One region of the Methylobacterium fujisawaense genome, then DNA from elsewhere that is predicted to be linked to it. Evidence: riboswitches for the same ligand, from Rfam matches in the RefSeq annotation. Region 1 holds a riboswitch; each other region holds the start of a gene.
The links. A riboswitch is a leader RNA that binds a small molecule or an ion and turns the genes downstream of it on or off. The one in region 1 is predicted to bind fluoride.
Positions count from the first base shown of each region.

Region 1 (4,245 bases):
AGGCTGCCGATCGGCGTGAACTTCGGCCCGAGGTCGCAGCCGATCACGTTGGCGTAGACCATCAGCTCGCGGGTCAGCGGCGACAGGTCCGGCGCCCGCTCGATCGCGAGCGCCCCGATCAGCACGCTCGGCATGTTGTTCATCAGCGACGACAGGATCGCGGCGGCAAAGCCGGTGCCGATGGTGGCGGCCCACGGGCCGTGGCCGGCGAGCCAGACCAGGCCCTTCGCCAGCGCGTCGGTCAGGCCGGCGTTCCGGAGGCCGTAGACCACGAGGTACATGCCGAGGCTGAACAGCACGATCTGCCAGGGGGCGCCGGTCAGCACCTTGCGGATCGGGATGATCCCGCCCCGGTTGGCGAGCAGCAGGAGCACCGCCGCGCCGGCGCAGGTGACGGCCGACACCGGCACCCCGAACGGCGCGGTGACGAAGTAGGCGGCGAGCAGCACGCCGAGCAGCGGGAACGCCGCCCGGAACACCAGCGGATCGCGGATCGCGTCGGCCGGGCGTTCGAGGGCATCGACCGGGTAGGCTTCCGGCACGTCGCGCCGGAAATAGGCCCACAGCACCAGCAGCGTCGCCGCCAGGGACACCAGGTTCACCGGCACCATCACGGCGGCGTACCGGCCGAAGGTCACGGCGAAGAAGTTGGCGGAGACGATGTTGACCAGGTTGGAGATCACCAGCGGCAGGGAGGTGCTGTCCGCCACGAACCCGCAGGCGACGATGAACGCCAGGGCCGCCGCCGGCTTGAAATCGAGCCGGAGCAGGATCGCCAGCACGATCGGCGTCAGCAGCAGCGCCGCGCCGTCGTTGGCGAACACCGCCGCGATGGCCGCGCCGAGGAGCACGACCAGCGGGAACAGCCGCCGGCCCCGGCCGCCGCCCCAGCGGGCGATGTGCAGGGCCGCCCAATGGAAGAACCCGGCCTCATCGAGCAGCAGGGAGAGGATGATGAGCGCCACGAAGGTGAACGTGGCGTCCCAGACGACATGCCAGACCACCGGAATGTCGCCCGGATGGATCACGCCCGCGGCGAGAGCGACCCCCGCGCCGGCCAGTGCGCTCCATCCGATCCCGAGGCCCCTGGGCTGCCAGATGACGAACACGAGGGTGGCAAGAAAAATGGCGAGCGCGAGCATCCGGGCGTTTTCGTCTTATGGATCGGTGTGAGGCTCAGGCCGTGGCGACGCGGCGGCCGTGCTCGTCCACGACCCGCTCACCGTCTTCCTTGACGAACTCGCCCTGCTGCACCGGCAGAAGATCGAGCACGGCTTCCGACGGTCGGCACAGGCGCACGCCCTTGGGCGTGACCACCAGCGGGCGGTTGAGGAGGATCGGGTGCGCCGCGATGGCGTCCAGGAGCTGCGCATCCGTCAGCGCGGGATCGCCGAGGTTCAGCTCCGCGAACGGCGTGCCGCTCTCCCGCAGCACCGCACGCACCGACAGACCGGCGCGGGCCAGGAGCTGCACCAGCAGCGCCCGCGCGGGCGGGGTTTTGAGGTACTCGATCACGTGCGGCTCGATGCCGGCGTTGCGGATCATCGCGAGGGTGTTGCGGGACGTGCCGCATTCGGGGTTGTGGTAGATCACGACGTCGAACGGCTCAGGCATGGGCGGTCTCTCCAAGGGCGGGGCAGCAGGGTGCCAGGGCGGCCATCGCCGGGGTGCAGACCTCCGGGCGGCCCTGGCAGCAATCTTTCATCAGGAAGGCGATCAGGCCGGACAGCGCCGGGTAGGCGGCGCTGTAGATGATCGAGCGGCCCGCGCGCCGCGATGCGACCAGGCCCGCGTGGCTCAGTTCCTTGAGATGATGGGACACGGTGGCGGCGGAGACGCCCACCGCCTCAGCCAGCACGCCGGAGGCCAGCCCGTCCGGGCCGGCGGTCACGAGCACCCGCACCAGGCGCAGACGGTGCTCCTGGGCGAGGGCCGCGAAGGCGGCGAGGGCTTGCGGCTCGTCCATATTCGTTACAATCTTCAAATCACTCTTTGAACGTACAAGAAAGCTGAACCTTGGACAAGCCGCGCCAGCCTTTCACCGATGGCCTGCCGAACCTGAGCGCCGCGCATTTCGTGGTGCCGACCCGCGCGCGCCTGGAGGCGGTCAAGCCGCTCACCCACGCCCCCCGGTTCCTGATCCTCTACGGCTCCCTGCGGGAGCGCTCGTTCAGCCGCTTCCTCGCCTACGAGGCCGCCCGGCTCCTGGAAGCCATGGGCGGCGAGGTGCGGATCTACGACGCGCACGGCCTGCCCCTGCCCGACGACACGACCGCCGATCATCCGAAGGTGCAGGAGCTGCGCGACCTCTCGATCTGGTCCGAGGGCCAAGTGTGGGTGTCGCCGGAGCGGCACGGCACGCTGACCGGCGTGATGAAAAGCCAGATCGACTGGCTGCCGCTCTCCGAAGGCAGCGTGCGGCCGACCCAGGGCCGCACGCTGGCCGTGATGCAGGTGTCCGGCGGCTCGCAGAGCTTCAACGCCGTGAACAGCCTGCGGATTCTCGGCCGCTGGATGCGGATGATCACGATCCCGAACCAGTCGTCGGTCCCGATGGCCTACAAGGAGTTCGACGAGGCCGGCCGGATGAAGCCGGGGCCGCTCTACGAGCGCGTCGTGGACGTGTGCGAGGAGCTCATGAAGTTCACGCTGCTGACCCGGGAGCGGGCCGACGACCTCGTCGACCGCTACAGCGAGCGGAAGGAGCGCGCGCCGGAGCGGCTGAGCGCCGTGGCCGCCGACATCGGCTTTGTGAAGCGCTGAGACACACCGCCGCCGATGCGACCGTCCACGCGGGCGCCGTCGTGATCGCGGCGGCCACCGGCCGCCCGTGGGGCAGGTCTGTGCGGGTCCCGGCGCCCCGAGGGTCGACCGGATCCGCTGTCGCCGCGTCCACCCTCGGGGGAGCGACGGGTTCGCCCCCCGCACGCCGCAGGCCTGCACGAAGGACCTTGACGAAGGGCCTTGACGCGGTTCGGAGGGGTCCCGTATCTCTCGAGGACGGCAATGGTGTCTGCCGGGCCATCAAGGCCGAACCGCCGTCAGGCTGATGACTCCTACTTCTTGCGATCCCGCAAAGTCTTGCGGCGTCGCATCAAGGGGATGTCATGCGCGCAACCTTCCGAAATCTGTTTACACGCTTCAACGTCGCGGCCTTTGTCCGCACGCGGCACGATCATGCCGTCTCGGTCGCGCGCTGGATCCTGGTTCTGCTGCCCATGGCCGCCGCCGTGGGCTCCCTGTGCGCGGCCTTCCTCTGGAGCCTCGATGCGGCCACCCGGGCGCGCTTCGCCTATCCCGGGCTGCTGTTTCTCCTGCCGCTCGGCGGCTTGGCTATCGGGCTGCTCTACCATCGCTTCGGCCAATCCGTGGAGGGCGGCAACAACCTCATCGTCGAGCAGATCCATGTGCCCGGGGGCGGCGTGCCCCTGCGCATGGCGCCGCTGATCTTCCTCGGCACGGTGGTCACGCATCTGTTCGGCGGATCGGCGGGCCGCGAAGGCACGGCCGTCCAACTGGGCGGCAGCCTCGCAAGCGCCTTCGGCAAGGCGGTCCGCCTGGATGCGCCGAGCTTCCGGATCATGCTGATGGCCGGGATCGCCGCGGGGTTCGGCGCCGTCTTCGGTACGCCACTGGCCGGCGCGGTCTTCGCGCTCGAGGTCCTCGCTGTCGGACGCGTCGAATATGCGGCCCTCGTGCCCTGCCTCGTCGCGGCCGTGGTCGGCGACTGGACCTGTCAGCTGTGGGGCATCGAACACGGGGTCTACCGTATCGACGACCACGCCGGAGCCGTCGGCACGCACATGGTCGAGCCGCTGCTCCTGGCCAAGGTCGCGGTGGCAGGCGTGGCCTTCGGACTGGCCGGCCTGGTGTTCGCCGAGGCGAACCACATGCTCGGCGGATGGTGCAAGCGGGTCATCGCCTTCGCGCCCCTCCGCCCCGTGGCGGGCGGCCTCGCGGTGATCGCCCTGGTCTACCTCTGTGGCACGCGGGATTACCTGGGACTGGGCGTCTGGTCGGCGGATCCGCACGGGCTGACCATCGCCCGCTTCTTCGGTCCGGAGGTGCATCCCTGGAGCTGGGCGCTCAAGATGCTGTTCACGGTCGTCACCCTGAGCGCCGGGTTCAAGGGCGGCGAGGTCACGCCGCTGTTCTTCATCGGCGCGGCCCTCGGCAACGCGCTGGCCGGGGTGCTGGGGGCGCCGGTGGATCTCCTGGCCGGCCTCGGGTTCGTCGCCGTGTTTG
Region 1 is NZ_CP155000.1:3,895,444-3,899,688, reverse strand. Features, by position in the region: gene ABC766_RS18445 (arsenic transporter) at 1-1,142, opposite strand, end outside; gene arsC (arsenate reductase (glutaredoxin)) at 1,177-1,614, opposite strand; gene ABC766_RS18435 (ArsR/SmtB family transcription factor) at 1,607-1,966, opposite strand; gene arsH (arsenical resistance protein ArsH) at 2,017-2,763, shown strand; fluoride riboswitch at 2,994-3,066, shown strand; gene ABC766_RS18425 (voltage-gated chloride channel family protein) at 3,108-4,245, shown strand, end outside.

Region 2 (4,245 bases), 180 kb from region 1:
GGTCATCCGGGCGGCAAAGCATCGGATGAACCACCAGGGAGGAGCGCGATGGCACGCGCCAACGAGGTCAAGGACAGGTTCCGCGCGCGGCTGCAGGAGGCGGATGCCCGCAGCAACGACTTCCGCAAGAAACTCCTGGAGGAAGGCGCCCGGGCGCTGGAGCCGGTGGTCGGCGTCCTGAACCTCATGGCCGAGGTGCTCAACGAGGAGGACAACGTCCACGGCAGCATCACCGGCCTCGAGGCCAAGATCGATCAGGACAACTTCATCAGCCTCTGCGCGCGGCTGCGCGGGACCGACACCGAGCAGAAGATCAAGATCAAGTACGGTCCGGAACTCGGCGGCAGCAACTACATCTCGGTCTCGGGCCTGAACCAGCGCTACAACGAGCGCCTCGTGCCGGGGGCTGCGAGCTGCGCCATCGGCCGGACCGTCGGCAGCGACATCCAGCTCGACGAGCACCGGGGCGACGAGCTGGCCGAGGTGGTCCGCGAGGTGGTCGAGGATTTCTATGCCGCCCAGATCGAGCAGCGCAGCCACTTCGCCTACGCTCGCTGAGCCTTGCGGCTTCGCCGATCGATCCAGCGCGGTGGGTTCATGACAGGGCGCGGGTCCGCTCTCCCGCACGGGAGGGGACCCGCGCTGATCCGAACCGATCTGTGACCCCGCCGCGCCCCCCCGACCCACCAGCGCGGGAGCCGGAAAACCGGATTCCCCTTCCCGGCATCCTGCGCTAAGCCTGTCCCGATGGGGATGGAGCGCCCCGACAACCGCCCGACTCGGAGGCCGGGCTGATGGCTCCTACCGCACGGGCGCGCCTCAGCCGTCCGCGGTGGGGCCGTGCGCCGAAGCCGCGACAGGACGTGGCTGCCCGACCGAACAGGAAGGGCCGGCATGATCAACACCCTCATCGTCGTTGTCGGAGCCGGGCTCGGGGGCGGGTGCCGCCATGGGATCAACGTGGCGGTCGCCCGGCTGCTGCCGGGCCTCGGCTTCCCCCTGGCCACGCTGATCATCAACGTGCTGGGCTCGTTCCTGATGGGCGTGCTCGCCGAGGGCTTCGCCCTGCGCGGCGCGGCGGGTCACCCGGCACGGCTGTTCCTGACCACGGGCGTGCTCGGCGGCTTCACCACCTTCTCGACCTTCTCCCTGGACGCGATCAGCCTGTACCACCGGGGCGAGACCGCCGCCGCCGCCCTCTACGTTGGGGCCTCGGTGGCGACCGGTCTGATCGGGCTGGTGGCGGGCCTCACCCTGGTGCGGGCGGTCCTGAGCGGCAGCTGAGGCCGTCCCGGCTTCAAAAGGGCTGCGAGCTTTTGCGGCTCCGGGGCGGAGCCCGGGTCGTTCAGGGGCTCCGCCCCCGAACCCCGCCAAAGGGCTGAGCCCTTCGGAAACCCCTCTCAATCCGCGATGAACTTCAGCCGGTGGTCGCGGTAGAGGTCGACGATCGCCGCCGCGGTCTCCTCGATGGAGCGGCGCGTCACGTCGATGGTCGGCCAGCGGTTCCGGGTGAACAGCCGGCGGGAGGCGGTGATCTCGTCCGCCACCGCCGAGCGATCGACGTAGAGGGACGATTCGTCGGCGTTGAGGCTGGAGAGCCGGTTCTGGCGGATCTGCACGATCCGCTCCGGCGAGGCGAACAGCCCGACCACCAGGGGCTTGCGGGCGCGCTCGATCGCCGGCGGCAGCGGCATGCCCGGCACCAGCGGCAGGTTGGTGGTCTTGAGGCCGCGATTGGCGAGGTAGATCGAGGTCGGCGTCTTCGAGGTCCGGCTGACGCCGAGCAGGATGACGTCCGCGTCCTCGAGATCCTCCGGCAGGTTGCCGTCGTCGTGGGCCAGGGTGAAGTTCATCGCGTCGATGCGCTTGAAGTACTCGGCGTTCAGCATGTGCTGGGCGCCGGGCCGGGCCGTGGTCTCGGCGCCGAGATAGGCGCGCAGCAGGTCGTGGACCGGCCGCAGCACCGACAGGCAGGGCGAGCCGGTCTCCCGGGCGACCTCCTCCAGCCGCTCGCCGAGGTCGCCCCCCACCAGGGTGTAGAGGACAAGACCCGGCGCCGCCCGGATCTCCGAGATCACCCGGTCGAGCTGCGCGGCCGAGCGCACCAGCGGATAGACGTGCTCGATCGCCGACACGCCCTCGTACTGCGCGGCCGCCGCGCGCCCGACATTGATCAGCGTCTCGCCGGTGGAGTCGGAGACGAGGTGGAGGTGGAAGTAGCTGCGGCCCATTCCGATCGCCTCTGCGGTCGCCTTTCGCGGCGCCCACGTTGTCCACCGCCGGCCGCCAGGGGAGTCGATGAGTGTGGATAGGATGCCCCGCCGGGCCGGTCCAGGGCGATACCGGTGCGCGCTATCGACTCCGCCGTTCACAGGCAGACGATCGGGGCGCATGGATTCCGCCTCACTGGGAGAATCCGGGACACATCCGGGGTCCGCACACGACTCGGCGTTGCCAAGGCGCTGTCGGATCTGGTCGTTCTCGCAAGATGGAGCAAATCCTTTAAAGCCTCGTTAACGGCGCGGCACCGGGGACCGCCTGTGGACGCTTTTGTGCCCCCGTGATTCGGCCCCCCAAGAGAAAAAACAGAGTCCTAGATTCTCTCTTTTCTTTTCGAAGGGGCCTGTGTGGGGATCGGCGCGCCTCGACTCGACAGGAGGCCCGCCGACGGGCATGCGGGATGACGGATACGGGATGGGAACGACGATGACGGGGACGGAGCGCAAGTCCGAGCGGAAGGTGCTGCGCGTCCTCGACGGGGAGGCGATCGGGCCGCCCCCCGCCTGGATGATGCGGCAGGCCGGCCGCTACCTGCCGGAATACCGGGCGACCCGGGCCGAGGCCGGCTCGTTCCTCGACCTCTGCTACAGCCCGGACTTCGCCGTCGAGGTGACGCTCCAGCCGATCCGGCGGTTCGGCTTCGATGCCGCGATCCTGTTCTCGGACATCCTGGTCGTGCCTCATGCGCTCGGTCAGGACGTGCGCTTCGTGGAGGGCGAGGGGCCGCGCCTCGATCCCCTCGACGGCCGGGAGGCCTTTTCGAAGCTGCGCGAGGCCGGCGACCCGGCGGTGATGACCCATCTCGCACCGGTCTTCGAGACGGTGACGCGGCTGCGCGCGGAACTGCCCGGCGAGACCACGCTGCTCGGCTTCTGCGGCGCCCCCTGGACGGTGGCGAGCTACATGATCGGCGGTCGCGGCACCCCGGACCTTGCCCCCGCGCGGGCGCTGGCCGAGGGCGACACGGCGCTGGTGGACGCGCTGATCGACCGCCTCGTCACGGTGCAGACCGATTACCTCGTGCGCCAGCTCGAGGCCGGCGCCGACGCCGTGCAGATCTTCGAGTCCCATGCCGGCACGCTGCCCCTCGCCGTGCCGACCTCCGACGGCACCGTCGAGCCCGTCGGCGACGTGGCGGAGAGCGCCCTGCCGGGCGCGCCCGCGGCGGACGCCCTCACCCGCTGGTCCCTGCAGCCGATCGCCCGGATGGTGGCGGGCGTCCGCGCCCGGGTGCCGGGCGCCAAGATCATCGTGTTCGCCCGCGGCTCGGGCCTCGACGGCCATGCCCGGGTGGTGCCGGAGACCGGCGCCGATGCCGTCGGCGTCGACTGGGGGGTGGACCTGAAGGCCCTGCGGGCGACGGTGCCGGCCACCACGGTGACGCAGGGCAACCTCCATCCCGAGACGCTGATCGAGGGCGGCGCGGCCCTCGACGCGGCGGTGGATGCCGTCCTGGAGGCGACCGCTGGCCGGCCGCACATCTTCAACCTCGGCCACGGCATCACGCCCCAGACGCCGGTGGCCCATGTCGAGCGGATGCTCGCCCGGCTCCGCGGCCAGGGTTGAGGCTGCGCCCGTGCTGTACGACTGGATCAAGGCCGGCCACGTCATCAGCCTGATCGCCTGGATGGCGGGCATGCTCTACCTGCCGCGGCTGTTCGTCTACCATGCGAGCCTGCCGCCGGGTTCGGAGGCGCAGAGCGCGACCTTCAAGGTGATGGAGCGCCGCCTGCTCAAGGCGATCATGAACCCGGCCCTGATCGCCACCTGGCTGTTCGGGGTGGCGCTCGCCTGGATGAGCGGCTTCTATGCGAGCCCCTGGCTCCAGGCGAAGTTCGCGCTGGTGCTGGCGATGACCGGTATCCATGGCTGGCTCGCCCGGATGGTCAAGGATTTCGCCGCCGACCGGAACACCCGCGGTCATCGGTTCTACCGGGTGCTCAACGAGGTGCCGACGCTTCTCAT
Region 2 is NZ_CP155000.1:3,711,799-3,716,043, forward strand. Features, by position in the region: gene ABC766_RS17575 (hypothetical protein) at 49-558, shown strand; fluoride riboswitch at 741-811, shown strand; gene crcB (fluoride efflux transporter CrcB) at 895-1,284, shown strand; gene ABC766_RS17585 (pyruvate, water dikinase regulatory protein) at 1,401-2,231, opposite strand; gene ABC766_RS17590 (uroporphyrinogen decarboxylase) at 2,695-3,846, shown strand; gene hemJ (protoporphyrinogen oxidase HemJ) at 3,857-4,245, shown strand, end outside.
Region 2: linked by a shared signal. The riboswitch ahead of crcB (fluoride efflux transporter CrcB) and the one ahead of ABC766_RS18425 (voltage-gated chloride channel family protein) in region 1 are both predicted to bind fluoride.

Region 3 (4,245 bases), 2.2 Mb from region 1:
CTCGATCGCCGGGACGACGGCGTCGAACACGCGGTTGAGCACGGCGACGACGCGCTCGGGCGTCGTCGCGTCGGACAGGGCGCCGAAGCCGCGCATGTCGGCGAGCAGCATCGCCGCGCGCATTCGGCGCGTGTCGCCGCGCCGGACTCCGCCGGCGAGGATGCGCCGGGCCGGATCACGGCCGACATAAGCGGCGAGCACATCGGCGAGCATGCCCTCCTGCGCCTTCAACTCGAACACCAGGGAGAGTGGACCGGCGAGCGGAGTCAGGGCAGCGATCTCCGACGCCGTGAAGCCCGTGGGTCGCGCGGTAGCCCAGGATGCAGCCCCCGTCCGACCCGACCCCGCCGGCAGCGGCACGATTAGGTAGTCGGTCAGGCCCGTGTCCCGGAGCTCGTCGAGTACGGGGAAATCCAGTGATCCGCCTTCGTCGAGGCGCATCCGATAAGGACGACCGGTGGCGACGACGTGCTCGACGGTGTTGCCGTGGAAGGTCGGTGTCCCCTCGATGCCGTGCGGTCGGAGCAGCGTTCGGGTCTCGACGCCGGGCAGCCATACTCGCATCACCCACCGGTGGGAGGGATGCAGGGTCGGCGCGTGGAAGGTGGCGCGATCCAGCGGCAGACCGAGTTCGATCAGGGCTGCTGACAGCCCTTCGAGCAGCGCCCCGGCATCCCTTGCAAATCGCCCTTCACCCGAAAGCCAGGCGGTCGCATACGCTAGAAGTTCGGTCCGATCATCCAAGATTGGTGCTCCGTAGGCACATCGGCAGAGGTCGCGGTCGTGGCGTCGCCGCCGCCCGAGGCTGACGGCGATGGCTGAGGCCCGGCGTTACGCGATGCCGAGGATCCGGATTAAGCCGAGGCTGACGGCGGTGAGAGCGGCCAAGGAGGCGATCACGGCTAGCGTCACCCGCGGACCCGCGCCGACGACGCTGCGCACGTCGACCCCGAGCCCGAGCGCGGCCATGGAGACGATTGTGAGCAGATTGGCGGTGGCGGCCGTCGATGGCAGAGCAACCTGCGGGATCAACCCGCCGGAGCGCAGGCCCGCCATCGCCAGGAATGCCAGGATGAACCACGGAACCAGGCGGTGAACCGCGATGCGGCCGGGCTTCGGACGCACGCCGGCTGTGACGTGCGGCGCGGCCTCGTCCGCCTCCTCGCGCAAGTGGCTGGCACCGAGCGACAGGGCCAGCACGACCGGACCCAGCATCAACACGCGGACGAGTTTGACCAGCGTGCCAACCTGAACGCTGAGGGCGGCCACCGGCGCGGTCGCGGCCAGGACCTGCGGCACGGCATAGACGGTCAGGCCCGCCAGTACCCCGTACTGCATCGGTGACAGATCGAGCAGCGGCACGAGGAGCGGCAGGCCGAGAACCACGAGGACGCCGAGCACGGCGGTGAACGCGATGGAGGACGCGACGTCCTCACCGTCGGCGCCGATCACCGGCGCGGTCGCGGCGATTGCCGAGTTGCCGCAGATCGAGTTCCCGCAAGCGACTAGGATGGCCAACCGCGGGTGCAGGCCCAAGGCGCGACCGATGCCGTAGCTCACGGCGATGGCCAGCAGCACGACGCCGGCGATGCCGATGAGGAGACCGGGGCCGGCGGCAAGCAGGGTCCCGACGCTGAGTGAGGCTCCGAGCAAGACCACGGCGACTTCGAGCACGGTCTTGGCGCCAAAGGCGATACCGGGGAAGAACCGCGGACCAGGGTTCCAGGCCGTACGGAGCGCCGTGCCGAGCACGATGGCGAGTACCAGCGCTTCTAGCCACGCGCGGCCGAACACACGCTCCTCGATGGTCTCCAGGCCGATCGCGACAGCCGTGACCGCGAGGCAAAGGCCAAACCCCGGCAAGATCCGCCTGGTGAACTGAGCGATGGAAGGGGCGGTGGCGTCACGCGGCATGGCAGTCAGCTCCAGGGCAACGACCCATCATTGTTACCGGGAAGCTTTCATTCCAACAGAACTATCAGATCTTTTTGATCTGCGAACGAGATCGCTCGAACCGCTGGCAGATCATATTTGTTGGATCTGACGTGAAAGTGTAGGTCAACGCAGACGCTGAGGTTTTCACGTTCCCGACAGCGGCCAAGCTGGTGCTGTCCACGATCTCGGCCGCACCGCAGTGTGGCGAGGACAGCGATTTCAATTTGCGGTTACCCTCAAATAAACCGGCAGAGATCCACCTCCAAGCCGCCATTCCGCTGGCGACCCAGGCTGTGTCAAAACTTGAATGCTGTCAGCCGTTGTGGAAAAATGTTCTTTCGAAGGAGAGTGACATCGGCCTGACGGGCTTCCTGTGACCATCGGTCAGTCGCTTTGGAGATCCCTCGCGGTTGCTGCGGCGACGTTTGTTCTCTGACTTCGCAGCACATCCGCGTTTTGACACAGCCTCTACCCGATCCAATCATTCTTCCGACCACGCCCAAATTCAAAAAACGGACGCACCAGGCTCCATTCGGCTTGTCGCTCGGAGGCAGCACACTGGCTAGTTCCTGCCACGATCGCACTGGGTTGCGCACTTGATTTGGACGGACTGGCTGTTACGTACAGTTTCGGGAATGGGGTCTCCCGTACAACCGCCCTCAGGGCTGATGACTCCTATCGTTGCCAACGCGCGATAGGAGTGTGCCTTGTCCCCAGCCCGTCCCCCCGGATCATTTATTGAGTTCTGCCGTCCCGCCTCCGCCGGGAGCGCACGGTCATGAACCTCGCCGCCATCAGCCCGGGTACGGCACCGTTCGACGAGATTAACGTCGTCATCGAGGTGCCCATCGGCGGCCCGCCGATCAAGTACGAGATGGACAAGGCGTCCGGCGCCCTGGTCGTCGACCGCTTCCTCTACACCCCCATGCACTACCCCGGGAATTACGGGTTCATCCCCAACACCCTGTCGGAGGACGGGGACCCTTGCGACGTGCTGGTGGCCAACACCCGGGCGATCCAGCCCGGCGCCATGATCGCCGTGCGGCCGGTCGGGGTTCTCCTGATGGAGGACGAGCACGGCCCCGACGAGAAGATTATCGGCGTGCCGGCCGCGCGGCTGACGCGGCGTTACGACGGCGTCCGGGCGCACACCGACCTACCCGAGATCACCCGCCAGCAGATCCAGCACTTCTTCGAGCACTACAAGGACCTGGAACCCGGCAAGTGGGTGCGCATCACCGGCTGGGCGGATGCGGACCGGGCCCGCGAGCTGGTCGCCGCCGCCGAACAGCGGCATCGGGAGAAGGTAACCTTCCTGTGAACCCCGGCTGGCCTGCGGGCACGCCGAACCTGGTCCTCGTGCGGCACGGCGAGAGCGAGGCGAACCGAGACAATCGGTTCACCGGGTGGCTCGACCCGCCGCTGACGGCACGGGGTATCGCGGAGGCCCGTGCGGCAGGCGCCACGCTCGCCGCACAGGGACTGTCCGTCCGAACCGCCTTCGCGTCGCCCTTGCTGCGGGCAGTGGCTAGTTGCGCCCTCGTACTGGAGGCACTGGGTCAAGCGGAGGTGCGCCCGCGTCTCTGCGAGGCCCTGGTCGAACGCGACTACGGGGAGTTGAGCGGCATGGACAGGGACGGGGCATGCGAACGCTGGCCGCCGGGCCAAGTCGAGCGATGGCGGCGCTCCTACGCGGAAGCGCCGCCTGGGGGCGAAAGCCTGCGCGACACGGCGGCGCGCGTCATGCTCGGCTACGTGCGGGAGATCCTGCCGGCGGCCATGCGCGGCACGACTCTGGTCGTCGCCCACCGGAACTCGTTGCGGGCCCTGGTCATGGCCTTGGACGGCCTCTCCCCGGACGAGGTCGAGGACCTTGAGCTGCCCACCTGCGCGATGCGCCTCTACACGCTGGCTCCTGACACTGCCGTCCTGTCGCAGACGTCCCTGGAACCAAACCTGCACGCCGTCGAAGGAGGAAGCTGATGGCCAAGTCGCCCCAGGACGATCCCGATCCCGAGATGAGGGACATAGACGAGATGGGACGCCTGGAACGGCGCCGTGCGGAGGGCAAGGCGCCATTTCCGCGTGCCGTCGTGACCGGCATCGCCATCGTTGTCATCGCGGTCGCAACCATCTGGCTGCTGTCCCGCTGAGCGTCAGGCCACCAATCCGGCGGGTCGAGTTCAGACCCGCCGGACCGCGCCCTTGGCCGCGCTGGTCGTGAGCATTGCGTAGGCGCGGAGCGCCCCGCTGACCTTGCGCTTGCGCGGAGCCGCCGGTTGCCAACCCGCGGTCTCCTGGGCAACACGC
Region 3 is NZ_CP155000.1:1,724,343-1,728,587, reverse strand. Features, by position in the region: gene ABC766_RS08360 (adenylate/guanylate cyclase domain-containing protein) at 1-744, opposite strand, end outside; gene ABC766_RS08355 (YeiH family protein) at 832-1,914, opposite strand; gene ABC766_RS08350 (hypothetical protein) at 2,106-2,312, shown strand; fluoride riboswitch at 2,558-2,620, shown strand; gene ppa (inorganic diphosphatase) at 2,714-3,256, shown strand; gene ABC766_RS08340 (2,3-bisphosphoglycerate-dependent phosphoglycerate mutase) at 3,253-3,918, shown strand; gene ABC766_RS08335 (hypothetical protein) at 3,918-4,088, shown strand; gene ilvD (dihydroxy-acid dehydratase) at 4,119-4,245, opposite strand, start outside.
Region 3: linked by a shared signal. The riboswitch ahead of ppa (inorganic diphosphatase) and the one ahead of ABC766_RS18425 (voltage-gated chloride channel family protein) in region 1 are both predicted to bind fluoride.